Regions from separate parts of the Janthinobacterium sp. NKUCC06_STL genome, predicted to be linked through region 2. Evidence: predicted binding sites of a transcription regulator. Region 2 holds the regulator's gene; the other holds the start of a gene.
The links. Region 2 encodes FliA, which starts transcription of late flagellar genes. Its sites were predicted from a motif close to CTAAAGTTTNNNNNNNNNNNGCCGNTA; they were not measured.

Region 1: the regulator FliA is predicted to act here: its motif matches at 3,351-3,377, upstream of KO539_RS19170 (DUF5610 domain-containing protein).

What each region holds. Positions count from the first base shown of each region.
Region 1 covers NZ_JAHKQY010000006.1:65,492-73,191, reverse strand. Annotated here, with positions in the region: gene KO539_RS19190 (YgcG family protein) at 1-121, opposite strand, end outside; gene KO539_RS19185 (LemA family protein) at 123-737, opposite strand; gene pyrF (orotidine-5'-phosphate decarboxylase) at 895-1,719, shown strand; gene sbcB (exodeoxyribonuclease I) at 1,853-3,301, opposite strand; gene KO539_RS19170 (DUF5610 domain-containing protein) at 3,449-4,057, shown strand; gene KO539_RS19165 (GGDEF domain-containing protein) at 4,164-5,129, opposite strand; gene KO539_RS19160 (HPF/RaiA family ribosome-associated protein) at 5,392-5,769, opposite strand; gene KO539_RS19155 (DUF1345 domain-containing protein) at 5,960-6,625, opposite strand; gene KO539_RS19150 (MFS transporter) at 6,664-7,700, opposite strand, start outside.
Region 2 covers NZ_JAHKQY010000001.1:1,025,790-1,033,489, reverse strand. Annotated here, with positions in the region: gene flhF (flagellar biosynthesis protein FlhF) at 1-882, shown strand, start outside; gene KO539_RS04690 (antiactivator of flagellar biosynthesis FleN protein) at 875-1,738, shown strand; gene KO539_RS04685 (RNA polymerase sigma factor FliA) at 1,784-2,515, shown strand; gene KO539_RS04680 (flagellar motor protein) at 2,497-3,243, shown strand; gene motD (flagellar motor protein MotD) at 3,249-4,025, shown strand; gene KO539_RS04670 (translation initiation factor Sui1) at 4,075-4,437, shown strand; gene KO539_RS04665 (hypothetical protein) at 4,481-5,365, shown strand; gene KO539_RS04660 (flagella synthesis protein FlgN) at 5,384-5,851, opposite strand; gene flgM (flagellar biosynthesis anti-sigma factor FlgM) at 5,860-6,168, opposite strand; gene flgA (flagellar basal body P-ring formation chaperone FlgA) at 6,280-6,975, opposite strand; gene flgB (flagellar basal body rod protein FlgB) at 7,167-7,619, shown strand; gene flgC (flagellar basal body rod protein FlgC) at 7,622-7,700, shown strand, end outside.

The sequences.
Region 1 (7,700 bases), on a different contig from region 2:
CGTTGTCCGTCACGCGCGCCGCCAGCGGCGGCACGGGCTGCAAGCCCTGTGCGCCAGCTGGCGCCATCGTCCACAGCAGCAGCGCCGTCGCCAGCGCCGCCAGATAAGACCAGGCTTTCATCTTATTTGCCAAAGTTGACGGTCGGTGCGGTCGAGATGGCTTTTTCATTTTCCACCGTGAACGATGGCTTGACCTTGTAGCCGAAGACCATGGCCGTCAGGTTGTTCGGGAAGCTGCGCGCATGCACGTTGTAATCCTGCACGGCCACGATGTAGCGCTGGCGCGCCACGGTGATGCGGTTTTCCGTGCCTTCCAGCTGCGACTGCAGGTCGCGGAAGCTGGTGTCGGCCTTCAGATCCGGGTATTTCTCGGACACCACCATCAGGCGCGACAGGGCCGACGACAGCTGGCCCTGCACTTGCTGGAATTTTTCGAACGCGGCCGGATCGTTCAGCACTTCGGGCGTGATCTGGAAACTGGTGGCGGCGGCGCGCGCCTTGGTCACCGCTTCCAGGGTTTCGCGCTCGTGCGTGGCATAGCCCTTGACGGTGTTGACCAGGTTGGGGATCAGGTCGGCGCGGCGCTGGTACTGGTTGACCACTTCGCCCCAGGCGGCCTTGGTGGCTTCATCCTTGCTCTGGAAGTCGTTGTAGCCGCAGCCCGTCAGGACGCCGGCCAGGACGGTGACGCTCAGGGCCAGGCGCAGCCATTTGGTGAATTGATTGGTGATTTGCATGATGGGTTCCGTGCCGAGTAAAAGGGATGCGGCAAATATACCTGAAACGGCCCGCAATGTCGGTTTAATCAGCGCCGGTCGCCGCCTCCGCCTGCCTTCGCAACCCCGCGCCGCGTTACAATGCGGGGTTTGCAACTGAATATAGAGAAGGTGTGCCGTGAATTTCATCAATAAATTATCCGCCGCGTGGACGGCCAATAATTCCCTGCTGTGCGTGGGCCTGGACCCGGACCTGGCGAAACTGCCGGCCGAGCTGCGCGATCTGCCTGATGGAATCACCACCTTCTGCACGCGCATCATCGACGCCACGGCCGACCTGGCCTGCGCCTTCAAGCCGCAGATCGCCTATTTTGCCGCGCTGGGCGCGGAAAAGCAGCTGGAAGACATCTGCCGCTATGCGCGTGAACACTATCCGCACATCCCGCTGATCCTCGATGCGAAACGGGGTGACATCGGCGCGACGGCCACGCAATACGCGCGCGAAGCGTTCGAGCGCTACGGCGCCGACGCCGTTACCGTGAACCCCTACATGGGCGAGGATTCGCTCGACCCCTATCTGGCGTGGGCAGACCGCGGCGTGATCATCCTGTGCCGCACCTCGAACCCGGGCGGCTCGGACCTGCAATTCCTGAATACGGATGGCGAACCGCTGTATCAGCGCGTGGCGCGCCTGGTGGCCGAGAAATGGAACAAGAATGGCCAGTGCGCGCTTGTCGTCGGCGCCACCTTCCCTGAAGAGCTGGCGCAAGTGCGCGCCATCGTCGGCGACATGCCGCTGCTGGTGCCCGGCATCGGCGCCCAGGGCGGAGACATTGCCGCCACCGTCGGCGCGGGCCAGACGGCGAACGGCATGGGCATGATGATCAGCTCGTCGCGCGCCATCATCTACGCCACGCCGCAAGCGGGCGAAGACTTCGCCGACGCGGCGCGCCGTGTGGCCATTGAAACGCGCGATGCGATCAATCAGCATCGTTCGGTTTAAACGACACCCATAAAAAATGTAGGTCGGGTTAGGCCAGCGGCCGTAACCCGACAACACCGGTAACGTCAACAATGTTGTCGGATTACGCGGACCTTCGGCCCGCTAATCCGACCTACCCGACTCGCGCCCTCTTTCAGTCGCGCATGGGCGCCACCATCTCCGCGTAGTCGTACAGCTCGCCTAAAATCTCTTCTCCCCGCTCATCGACCGATTCCGACAGCACGTCGATCTCCGTAAACAGCATTTCGATGGTGCGGGCGCCGGCGTCGCCGTCGAACAGGCGGGCGGCGCGGTGCTGTTCCCAGCGCAGGCTTTCCGCTTCGCTCAGGGTTTGCGGGAAATTGCGGGCGCGGTAGCGGAACAGCAGTTCCTGCAGGCGCTCGTCGGCAAACGAGGGGCGGGCCGTGGCCAGCTTGGCCGGCGTGTCGCGGCGCAGGGATTCGAGCAGGCGGCGGTCGTCGTTGCTGACGAAACCGTTGTACAAATCTTCATCCACGTCCAGCGCGGCGTTCGCGCCCGGGCGCTGGAACACTTCGGCCCAGATCGCATCCATGTTCGGCGCCGTCGCGGCCAGTTGCGCGTTGACCTTCGCCGCGTCCAGATCGATGCCCCATTGCGCGGCCATGGCCGGCGACAGGGTTTTTAAATTACCCACCAGCATGGGCGACTTGTTCAGGTGCACGCTTTTCACGGGCAGGCGCGTCATGCCTTCCGGCATGGCTTCCTTGCGTGTAAACAAACGCGTGCGGATGGTGTCGGCGTCCAGCGCGAACAGTTCGCGCGGATCGTAGGCGCAATCCCAGACGAGGATTTCATTTTTGTTGCTCGGATGCGTGGCCAGCGGCCAGACGACGCCCAGGCAGCCCCGTTCGGCGGGGAACATGCCCGACACGTGCAGGAAGGGCTGGCGTTCGGCGGCGGCCAGGTGCATGCCCATTTCGCTGGCGACCCGGTCCTTCTTGTGCAGGGCCAGGCAGAATTCGAACAGTTTCGGCTGCTTTTCGCGGATCAGGCGCGCCAGGGCGATGGTGGCGCGCACGTCGGACAGCGCATCGTGCGCCGCTTCGTGGGCCAGGCCATTGGCCTTGCTCAAGTGTTCCAGCTTAAAACTGGTCTGGCCATCGTCGCGCTTCGGCCATTGCATGCCTTCCGGGCGCAGCGCGTGCGTCATGCGCACCACGTCGAGGATGTCCCAGCGGCCGCAATGGTTCTTCCATTCGCGCGCATACGGGTCGATCAGATTGCGCCAGAACAGGAAACGCGTGACTTCATCGTCGAAACGGATGGTGTTGTAGCCCACGCCGATGGTGCCCGGCTCCGAAAAGGCCGCTTCGATGGTGGCGGCGAACTGGTGTTCGGGCACGCCCAGCTGCAAGCACTGCTGCGGCGTGATGCCGGTGATCAGGCACGATTGCGGGTCGGGCAGGAAATCATTGGCAGGCTGGCAATACAGCATGATCGGCTCGCCGATTTCGTTCAGGTCGGCATCCGTGCGGATGGCGGCGAACTGGGCCGGGCGGTCGCGGCGCGGCTGGGCGCCAAAGGTTTCGTAGTCGTGCCAAAGAAAGGTCTGGTTAGTCATTGATGGTCGTTGCTTGATTGGTTATCCGGGCCGCTAAAAGCGGCCGCTGCTACAGTTTTCTGAAAACCTGCCGATACTACACGAGAGGATGGTCATCATCGCGTTTCCCGCATGGTGGCATACATTGTCCGTTCAAGGAGGTCTATCGTGTCAATTCCCATCGCCGCAAGCGGCAATTCCAACCCTTCCGTGACTTCCGTCAGTACGGGCGTTGCCGGCAAGGACGATAAAGTCCAGCAAAAGGACGGCATCAACGCTGAAATGAGCGTCAATGACCGCACCAAGCTGCAATTGAACGCTTCCATCATGCAGGCGTCGCTGAATGTGTCTATCGGTTCCGAGAACGAGCCGCTGGCGCTGCTGTACAAGACGGCCATCACCAACATCAATGAAGCGCTGAAGAGCCAGTACGGCGACGATGCGATCCAGAACGCGGCCTCGCAGGATAACAGCGCCGAAGCGACGGCGAGCCGCATTGTATCGCTGTCGACGGGTTTTTTTGACGCCTACAAGAAGCAAAATCCCGGCATGGACGACGATACGGCCCTGACCAAGTTCATGGACACCATCAGCGGCGGCATGGAGAAAGGTTTCAAGGAAGCGCGCGATATCCTGGAAGGCTTGAAAGTGCTGGGTGGCGATATCGCTGGCAATATCGACAAGACGTATGAGCTGGTGCAGAAGGGCTACGCTGATTTCATCGCCGCGCACAGCAAGAAGGATGACGCCAAGCCGGCCGACAGCAAGGTTGCCTGATCAATATTGCGCCGGAAGCGCCTGAGAAAATGTCCAGGGCTAGGCGCGTTGCCGAAGGCAGTACGAATGTACGACGAGGCAATGCAACGACGCCATGGGCGTTTTATCAGGTGCTTACCCGGTTGCGTCCGCCTGCCTTCGCGCGGTACAGCGCCGCGTCGGCGGCCGCGATCAGCGCCTCGTCGTCCTGTTCGGCCGCCAGGCTGGCCACGCCGAAGGAACCCGTAATGTGCGGCAGCGCGCTGCGCATGTCGGCGAAGATGACGGCCAGCTGCATGCGCTCGCACAGGCGCTCGGCCACCCGCAGGGCCACGTGTTCGTTGGTATCGGGCAAGATCACCATCATTTCCTCGCCGCCATAGCGCACGGCAAAATCCGTGGGCCGCAGGGCCGCGCCCAGCACTTGCGCGGCGATGCGCAGCGCCTGGTCGCCCGCCTGGTGGCCGTGCGTGTCGTTGAAACGCTTGAAATGGTCGAGGTCTATCATCACCAGCGACAGCGGCGAGCCGCTGGCGTGGGCCGTGACGATCATGTTAGGCAGCAGATCCGTCAGCCAGGCGCGGTTGTACAGGCCCGTCAGGCTGTCGACCATCGACAGCTGGCGGTAGAATTCGCCCAGTTTCTGCCGCCGGCGCAGCAGGGCATTGGCGGCGCGGATGCGGAAGGACAGCAGCCGCAGCAGGTTGCGCGCCAGACCGTTCGACTGTTCGATCAATTCCCAGACGATGGCCGCGTCGATCACCAGCAAATCGGTTTCTTCCAGGGCGGAAATGGCGGCCAGGTTGCTCGCTTCATCGAGCACCGATTGTTCGCCCACGCTTTCGCCGGGCAAGACCTTGCTGACGGTGCCGTCATCCATGCCCGTGTGGGTGTCGGCGGCCACGGCCAGCGAACCGCGCAGGACGATGTACAGACTGGCGCCTTGCGTGTCGGAAATAGCCTCGCCCGCTTCGAGGCGCATGACGGGGCAGGGCGCCAGCATGGCGGCCGTCTGGCTATCCGCCCCATCGCGAAATAGCTGTAAATCGCCGATGTTGCAGCCTGAAGCGCCGAAGTTGCCGATCTGTTCCACAATCACACTTTCAAAAAGCCGGCGCGCGAACAGGGGGCCGGTAGCTTCATGATAGCGTAAAGCGGCCTTGGCCGTAACGGCAAAGGCTTGCTTGATGTCACTTACTGTGAGAAATACGACAATTATTTCATTGCCGCGTTAATACGCGGGAATGCTTGCTGTTTTAGTATGGTTGTTGCCGCGCGCGAAAGACGGGGCTGGATATGCAAAGGCAGCCTTGAACGGCTGCCTCAGTCTCTGAAAATCCTGCAGGGGGGGGGAATTACTCGGCGGTTTCTTCCGCTTCGGCCGTATCGATCACGGCATTCTTGCCGGTGGCGTGGCGCTTGCTGTCTTGCAGGCGGCCCAGGGCGCTATCGATGGCGCGTTTCAGTTTATCGGTGGCGCCGGCAACGGATTGATGCACGGTGGCGTTCTGTTCGGTCACGGCAATCGGTTGATAGCCGGCAACGCGTGCTTCCATGACGCAGCGGATATCGTCGGCGCCGCCTTTCGGGCCATTCGTGTCGCTGATGTGGACTTCGATGCGGGTCAGGTTGTCGCGGAAGCGGTTCAGTGCGCTTTCAAGTACGGATTGCACATGTTCGTTCAGTCCAGCGGTGTTGGCGATGGTGCTGTCGGTATGAATATTGATTTGCATATGCTTACTCCTGTCAATTCAAAAAAAACCCATCTCAGGCGTGCTGCGGCCTGGTTGCTGCCTCATGCACATGACCTCTGTGCATGGAACTTATCTTACTCCTCTTTCCAGTATTTCAAGAGGGTGCGCACGATTAAGATGAGCTTAACCCTTCAGTCAGGTCAAGTTTCCGCCACGAAATTATTTACCGTCAACCATTGATGAGCCCAGCCGCGATATTGATCGACAGCCCCAGCACGACCAGGTTGAAGAAAAAGCTCAGCACGGATTGCCCCAGCACGATCTGCCGCATCGTGCGCGTCTGCACGGAAACGTCCGACGTTTGCACGGCCACGGCGATGGTGATGGCGAAATACAGAAAATCCCAGTAGTCGGGATTGGGCTCGTCGTCGGGAAACTTCAGCGGGCGCAGCGCGGGATCGGCCTGGTAATACAGGTGGGCATAGTGAAAGCAGAACAGGGTGCCGACGAGGAACCACGAGCCGACCAGGGTGAGGATCGTCAGGCCATAGTGCAGCGCGCGCTCGTCCGGCGCCATGTCTTTCATCGAAGACAGTTGCGAGACGATGGCCACCAGGCTCATCACGGATGCGACGGACAGGGCCGACAGGACCGTGGTGGCCCGCTCATCCTGGCGCGCCGCCATGGCTTTGACCTTGTGATGGTTGGCGCGCATCATCATCCAGCCCATCGTCGCCAGGTAAAACCAGACGGCGACGTTCCACGCCGTCAGCAAGCGCGTCATCTGTTGCCAGGACGAGGGCAGCAGCAGGCCGGCCGCCACGCCGATGGCCGTGGCCAGGCTCAGGTGGGGGCGGCTGCGGATGAAGCTGTGCAAGGGAAGCGTGATTTTCATGGTGCGGCTTGGTCAGTGGCGATAGCGCATCTTATAGCTTATGTGCCTGCCGTGGTGGCCGTTCTGGCGGCCGCTTCCTTTTCGTGGTGGGGGAAGCGGTCCATGCGCGACAGCACGGGGAACAGCACGGCCCATACGCCCGTCACGGCCAGGGTGGCGGCGCCGCCGAAGAGCACGGCGCGCACGAGGCCGAACCAGCCGGCCGTCAGGCCCGATTCGAATTCGCCCAGCTCGTTCGAGGCGCCAATGAAGACGGCGTTCACGGCGCTGACCCGGCCGCGGATCTCGTCGGGCGTTTCGAACTGCACCAGCAGATGCCGGATGTAGACGCTGACCATGTCGCCGGCGCCCATCAGGAACAGGGCCGCCAGGGCCAGCGGGAAATAACTGGTGCTGCCCAGCACCAGGGTGCCCAGGCCGAAGACGGCCACGCCGCCGAACATCCACGCGCCCACGCGGCGCGTGATGGGGAAGATGGCCAGCGCGATCGAGCACAGGGCCGCGCCTGCACCGGGCGCCGTGCGCAGCAGGCCCAGGCCGCTGGGGCCGATATGCAGCACGTCGTGCGCGAGCGCCGGCAGCAGGGCCGTGGCGCCGCCGAACAGCACGGCAAACAGGTCGAGCGAAATGGCGCCCAGCACGATGGGTTTCGACCAGACGAAGCGCAAGCCTTCGAGCAGGGTATGCCAGCTGACGGGTTCGCGCCTGACCACTTGCGGCGCCGGGGTGGTGGCGCGCATCAGCAGGACGGACACGACCAGCAGCGCGGACGAGATCAAATACACCACCTTGGGGCCGAAGTAATACAGCAAGCCACCCAGGGTAGGGCCCAGGATGATGGCCACGTGCGAGCTCGACGAACTGAGCGCGACGGCGCGGCTGAAGTGTTGCGTGGGCACCATGTTCACCAGCACGGCTTGCGTGGCCGGCATCATGAAGGCGCGCGCGCTGCCGAACAGCACCAGCACGGCAAACACGGGCCAGACGATGGACAGTCCGCTCAGGGTAAAGGCCAGCAGGGCCAGCGCGCAAGCCAGTTGTGCCGCCAGGCACCAGGCGATGATGTTGCGGCGGT
Region 2 (7,700 bases):
ACGCAGCAGCGCGAGCCGCAAAAAGCCGTCGTGTTGCGCGAAATGCTGGCCGCCGGCTTCTCGGCCAGCCTGGCGCGCTACCTGATCGACAAGCTGCCGGCCGGCCTCGATGGCGCGCAAAGCATGCGCTGGATCAAGACTGTCCTGAGCCGCAACCTGAACACGGTGGCCAATGAAGACGCCATGCTGGAGCAGGGCGGCGTGTTTGCCCTGGTCGGCCCGACCGGTGTCGGCAAGACCACCAGCACGGCCAAGCTGGCCGCCCGCTGCGTGATGCGCCACGGCCCGGAAAAGCTGGCCCTGATCACCACGGATGCCTACCGTATCGGCGCGCATGAGCAATTGCGCATCTACGGCAAGATCCTCGGCGTGATGGTGCATTCGGTGAAGGACGAGGCGGACCTGCGCATCGCCCTGAAGGAATTGAAGAACAAGCACACGGTGCTGATCGATACCGTGGGCGTGAGCCAGCGCGACCAGATGGTCACGGAACAGGTGGCCATGCTGTCGGGCGCCGGCGCCGACGTGAAACGTTTGTTGTGCCTCAATTCCACGGCGACGCAGGAAACGTTGAACGAAGTGGTGCGCGCCTACCAGGGTAGCGGCCTGGCCGGCTGCATCATGACCAAGCTCGATGAAGCGGCGTCGATCGGCAACGTGCTCGACGTGGTGATTCGCCAGAAGCTGAACCTGTTTTATGTGTCCAACGGCCAGCGCGTGCCGGAAGACCTGTACCTGGCCGACCGCGGCTACCTGATCGACCGCGCATTCAAGCTCAAGCGCGACTCGGCGGCGACGCAGTTTTCCGATGCCGAACTGCCGCTGCTGATGGCGCAGGCGGCCGCCCGCAACAATGAAGCGCGCGGGGTGCACCTTGGCTAATTTCGATTTCGATCAGGCCGAAGGCTTGCGCCGCATGCTGGCCGGCCCGCAGCCGCGCGTCATGACGTTCCTGTCGGCCACGCCGCAGGACGACAAGGGCGCCATGCTGGTCAACCTGGGCGCTTCGCTCGCCTACGGCGGCAATGACGTGCTGCTGCTCGACGCCAGCGGCGGCAGCGATGGCGTGGCCGCGCGCCTGGGCCTGGCGCACGGCGCCAGCCTGCGCGACGTGGCGCGCCAGCAGTGCGGCTTGAACCAGGTCATCCACCAGGTGCCGCAAGGCTTCGGCGTGGCCAGCCTGGGCGCGCGCAACCACCTGATGGACAGCATGGACTATGCGGGCGAGGACGAACTGCGCCGCCTGGGCAAGACTTTCGAGGTGCTGGCGCGCCAGAGCGGCATCGTGCTGGTTGACGGCGTCATGGCCGACGAGGGTGCATGCTTCCCCGTGCCCTTGATGGCCTCGTCCGATATCGTCGTGCAAGTCTCTACCAGCGCCACCTCGATCAAGGCGGCGTACTGCCTGATCAAGCGCCTGAGCCAGGAACTGGGACGCCGTCCCTTCGGCATTCTCGTCACCGGCGCTTCCGAATCCGAAGCAAAAGTGGTATACGATAATATGGCGCAGGCGGCGAGCCGCTACCTGGCCGTGAAGCTGACCTCGATGGGTTCGGTGCCTGCCGATGAATATCTGCACCGTGCGGCGCGCCTGGGCCGCAGCGTGGTCGATGCGTTTCCGCTGGCGGGCGCGTCGGTGGCGTTTCGCGGACTGGCGGAGCGGCTGGCCCGTTCGGCGGCGCCGGTGCTGGGCGGCACCTTGTACCAGACGGGGAGCCCGCACCAGTTCAGCGCCTGAAGCCAACCGTAGCACCAGATAAGATGAGAAAACAATAAGCAGCCTATGTACACGGTCAAAGGGAAATCGAACAAGGACTATTTGCTGACGGAGCATATTCCGCTGGTGAAGCGTCTGGCGCACCATATGAAGGCGAAATTGCCGCCTTCGGTCGAGGTCGATGACCTGATCCAGGCTGGCATGATCGGCCTGCTCGATGCCATCAGCCGCTATGAAGAGACGCATGGCGCGCAGTTCGAGACGTATGCCGTGCTGCGCATCCGCGGCGCCATGCTCGACGAATTGCGCACCAGCGACTGGCTGCCGCGCAGCATGCGCCAGAACATGCGCAAGATCGAAGAGGCGATGAGCACCTTGCAGCAGCGCCTCGGCCACCCGCCGACGGAGTCGGAAGTGGCGAAACTGCTCAAGATGTCGCTGGCCGACTACCAGGAAATGCTGGGCGACGGCGGCGGCCACCAGCTCGTGTACTACGAAGACTTTCATGACCCGGACGGCAATGACAGCTTCCTCGACCGCCATTGCGTGGACGAGGACAGCGACCCCTTGCGTTCCCTGCTCGATACCGATTTCCGGCAATCCGTGATCGATGCCATCGACGCGCTGCCGCCACGCGAGAAAATACTCATGGGCCTGTATTACGAAGAAGAGCTGAACCTGAAGGAGATCGGCGCGGTGATGGGCGTATCCGAATCGCGCGTCTCGCAGCTGCATACCCAGGCCGTCGCGCGCCTGCGCGCAACCTTGAGGGAGCTGGCGTGGACTGGTCCAGCGTAATCGGGCTGGCGCTGGCGCTGGCCGGCCTGTTGGTCGGCCAGGCGCTGGAAGGGGGCAAGATGGCCTCCCTGCTGCAGCCTGCCGCCTTCGCCATCGTGGTCATCGGCACCTTCGGCGCCGTGCTGCTGCAAACGCGGCTGCGTACTTTTGTGCGCGGCCTGGAAATGCTGCGCTGGGTCTTCCTGCCGCCCGCCGACACGCGCGCCGCGCTGGCGCGCGACATCGGACTCTGGAGTCTGACGGCGCGCCGCGACGGCCCGCTGGCGCTCGAGCGCCTGATGGAAAACACGGCCGACCGCTTCAACGCCAAGGGTTTGCGCATGATCGTCGACGGCATCGCGCCCGACAAGCTGCGCCAGCTGCTCGACGTGGAAATCTCCGCCTACGAGATGGCCGAGCGCCAGGCCGTCAAGGTGTGGGAATCGGCGGCCGGCTATTCGCCCACCATCGGCATCCTGGGCGCCGTGCTGGGCCTGATACACGTGATGGAAAACCTCACCGACCCGAGTAAATTAGGCAGCGGCATCGCCGTGGCGTTTGTCTCCACCATCTACGGCGTGGGCCTGGCCAACCTGCTGTTCCTGCCGGTGGCGAATAAACTCAAGGCCATCGTGTCGCGCCGCGTGCTGCAATATGAAATCACGGCCGCCGTGCTGTACGACATCGCCACGGGCGACCATACGCGCATCATCGAAGAGCGCGTGTCCAGCCTCTTGCACGAGCACTGACCATGATGCGGCGCGCGCGCAGGAAGTATGACGAGGAACCGGACAACCAGGACCGCTGGCTGATCTCGTATGCCGACTTCATCACCCTGCTGTTCGCCTTTTTCGTCGTGATGTACGCCATTTCGCAAGTCAACGAAGGCAAATACCGCGTCTTCCAGAATGCCATCGGCCAGGCCTTCAGCCTGGAAAAGGGCGCGCCGCCCATCATCATGGAAGCGCCGCAAGCCATTCCTTTGCCGAATCCCGCCCTGAAACGCCGCACGGAAGCCATCCGCCGCGAGCGCGAACACATGACGCGCCTGGCGCAGGACCTGACGTCGACCCTGGCGCCGCTGGTGAAGGAGGGCAAGGTGCGGGTCACGCAGACGAGCCGCGGCGTGAGCGTGGAAATCAATGCCAGCGTGCTGTTCGATCCGGGCGCGGCGCGCCTGACGACGGAGTCGGACCAGGCCCTGCGCGCCGTGGCCGTGCTGCTCAAGGACGATACGCACGACGTGCAGGTGGAAGGGCATACGGATGTCCAGCCGATCAGCAATTCGAACTTTGCCTCGAACTGGGAATTGTCGGCCGCGCGCGCCAGCGCCGTGGTGCGCCTGTTCATCGCCAGCGGCGTCAAGGCTTCGCGCCTGACGGCCGTCGGCCACGCCGACAATATTCCCGTGGCGCCCAATGAAACGGCGGAAGGGCGCGCGCGCAACCGCCGGGTCGCCGTGACGATTTTGTCGGGCATCCCCGAAACGGTGACGGAAGTGCCGACGGCGCCCGTGGCGCCAGCCAATTGAACGCCGCCGCTTGGTACAATCGCGGCATTCTCTCTTTTATCTCTTCCTCATGAAAAGCAGCTCCCTGGGCGGTCTCGTCTATTCCACCGAAACGGGCCGCATGTGTCCCGCCTGCCGCCAGCCGCTGGCGCAATGCGCGTGCAAGGCGCAAGCCAAAGCGGCGCCAATCGGCGACGGCGCGGTGCGCGTGTCGCGCCAGACCAAGGGCCGCGGCGGCAAGAGCGTCACGGTGGTAAAAGGCTTGGCGCTGGACGCCATCGCGCTGGCCCTGCTGGGCAAGCAGTTGCGCACGCAGTGCGGCTCGGGCGGCACGGTCAAGGATGGCGTGATCGAAGTGCAGGGCGACCATGTGGACACCATCCTGGCCGCGCTGGCCAAACTGGGCCACCAGGCGAAAAAGGCCGGCGGCTGAGGGTGCACAGGCGTGCGGCCCGCTGCCGCGCGCATGTGGTAACGTGCGCTTCCCATCCACGCGCATCGTCTCCATGAACGTCAAATTCACCGGCATCGCCATCGCCGCCGCCATCGCGGCCGTGCTGGCGCTCGTGTACTGGCCAGCGCCCGACGGCGGCGCGCCGGAACCTGTCGCCGTTGCCGCCAGCGCGCCGGCGGGGCGCAGCCTGGCATCGTATCTGAATATCGACGCCACCCCGGCCGCCGATGCCGCGCCCGTTGCCGTGACCCTGGCGCGGCGGCTAGAACGCCTGGGCGCCAGCGGCAAGCCGGAAGACGCGTATGCGGCCTTCAACCTGATCGACGACTGCATCGTCTTCCAGCGCGAAAGCCGCTTGCCGGGGCTGGAATTCGAACTGGGACGCGAGATGACGGCGGAAGAAAAAGCCGCCCAGCAGCAGTTGTGCGGGGGCCTGACGCAGCGCCAGCGCGAGGACCGTCTCGCTTATCTGGCCAGCGCCGCGCAAGGCGGCGTGCCCGGCGCCGCCACCCTGTTCCTGTCGGAAGGCCCGTTCGGCGACCGCAGCGCGCTGCGCAACCGTCCCGACGATCCGCTGGTGCAGGCGTGGAAGCGGCAAGCCATCGCCCAGCTGACGGCGCAGGCGGACGAGGCGGAACTGACGAGCGTGTCGACGCTGATGATGGCCTACCTGCGCGATGGCGAGGTGGTGCAGAAGGATGCGTCGCAGGCGTATGGCTACCTGCTGGCCCTGCGCCAGGTCTACGACGATATCCTCGCGCCCGGCGTCACCAATCCATATCAGGATGAATACTGGCACTGGCTGCAGGCGGAACTGACGCCGGAGCAGCAGGCGGCCGCCAGCGCCAGGGCGCAAGCCATCGTGGTGAAATGGCGCCAGCACGCGGGGCGTCCCGCCCACGGTTGAACTGCTCAATAAGGGAAATTAGCCGATGACGACGCGCCGGCTGGCCGTGTTCGTCGTCGGTTGGCCGCTGGGACCGTAGAAATTGCCGCTTTGGGCCGGGGGGCGCATGGCGTTCAGGGCGCCTTGCGTATGTACCATGTGCTTGTTGACGAGCAGGCTGTTCAGGCGGTTTTGTTCCTTGGCTTCGCGCGTCGTCTCGAGCAAGGCTTTCCACAGGGGCGCCGCTTCGGCTTCATTGGCGCCGACCAGCCAGTCTTCCATGCCCGCTTCGGCGGCGAGAAATCCCGCTGCCGCCAGCGCCTGGTGGCGTTGCGCCGCCAGCTGGCTCAATTGTCCTACGAGTGCTGTCTTGCGTACGGTGAGCTCCGTGATTGCATCGATGTCAGCCGCAACCAGATGCCGCTGTTCTTCTTTCATCAATGCCAGCAATGTGGTCATGAGCTGTTGCTCGTCGCGCAGGCTGGAAAACGGAGTCACTGATTGCATGAGGGAACCTATCTATTTCGTGAGTGCAGCAAGTCCTTGACCGTGTCGAGGAGACCGTCCGCCACTTTTTCAGAGTTGACCTGGAACTGGCCGTCGGCGATCGCCAGCTTGATGCGTTCGACTTTTTTCGTGTCGAACACGGCGCCGCTGCCGGCAGTTGCACTGGCCGCTAATGCCTGTCCTTGCGGCGACAGGCGTACATTGTCCGACGTTGTCGGTGTTGCCTGGGTTTTCTCGGCATTCCGGGCGCCGGAGGTACTCGCGGGCGCCACCGGCAGGCCGGGATTGCTTTTAATGGTGTTGTCGGTAATTTTCACAGCGTGATCCTCGTCTGGTCGAAGTCAAAAAACTCCGGGATATGTGTCATTATCGGCACCTTCTCCCGAAACTTTAGTGCGCCAGACCACAATATCGCTGTCCATCCGTGTTCAGAAGGCTACTTCGACCATCCCCCCGGCCCGCGCCACGCCGCTGATCTGCTGGCCGCTCTGCGTGCGCACCTGCACCGTCTGGCCATCGCCGGCGCTGCCGATGGCGCGTCCTTCTGATGCCACCTGGAAACCATTGCCACTGGAAACGACGCGCACCAGCTGGCCCTGCATCACCACCGGCTTGCGGCGCAAGGTGTCGAGGCGCATCGGCGTGCCTGGCGGCAAGGAAATATTCGTGCTGGCGCCGACCACCTGGGCCATGTCCGTGGCGATGCCTGCTGGTAATGCGGCCAGGTCGCCCTGCATCGTCACCAGCTGGCTGGCGTCGATGGCTTGCCCTTGCGCCAGCGGCACGGCGCTGGCCACGTAGTCGCCGACGACGGCCACGTTGGCTTGCAAATAAATGGTCCAGCTGCTTGGAGCCGTGCAGCGCACGCCGACGGTGGTCTTGCCCCAGGCGCGCGCGCCCGGCGCCATGAACGCTTGCGGCGCGGGGCAGGCGGCCAGGTTCAGGCGCGGATCGACGGCGCCGACGGTGATCGTCACCTTGCCCGGCAAACCGTTGCTTTGTACTTGCAGGAATTGTTCCACGCTGTTGCGCAGCGCTTCCGGCGTTTGCCGGCCGGCGTTTTGCGCCTGCGCCAGCAGTGGCAGGGCGGCAAGAGCGAGGAGGAAAGCAAGCGGTGTTTTCATGGTGATAGGCCTCTGGAATACTGCCATGATAGTGCGCGCCGCCCCGTTCGAAGCGCCGATTAAGGGGTAAAAGTATGGTCTGATCCGGCGATGGTCTTGCGGGTGGGCGCCGTACTATGTTTCCTGTCATCACTATACCGCCATCCTTCCGCCATCTCGGGCGCCAGTGGCAGATCTTTCCGGAGCCTGACATGATAGGGAAACTCGACGATTACATGCGCTTCAACGAGACGGCGCTGAGCCTGCGCTCGACGCGCCAGGAATTGCTCGCCTCGAATATCGCCAATGCCGACACGCCCAACTACAAGGCGCGCGATGTCGATTTCGCCAGCGCGCTGAAGGGTGCGATGGCGCGCAAGGATGGCGTGCCGCCGGCCCTGAAGGGTACGGCGCCGCAGCATATGCCGGGCAGGGGCGTGGCCGCCGCAGCGGGCGCAGCCGGTGGCGGCAAGGTCGAGACCCTGGCCGACGGCACGCCGCTGCTGTACCGCGCGCCGGCCCAAGGCGCCGTCGATGGCAATACGGTCGACATGGACCTCGAGCGCAATGCCTTTGCCGACAACGCCATCCGCTACGAGGCGGCCGTGACGTTCCTCAACTCGCAGATCAAGGGCATGCTGACGGCCATTCAGGGAGGACAATAATCATGTCGCTATTTAATATCTTCAATGTTTCCGGTTCGGCCATGAGCGCCCAGGCGCAGCGCCTGAACACGGTGGCCAGCA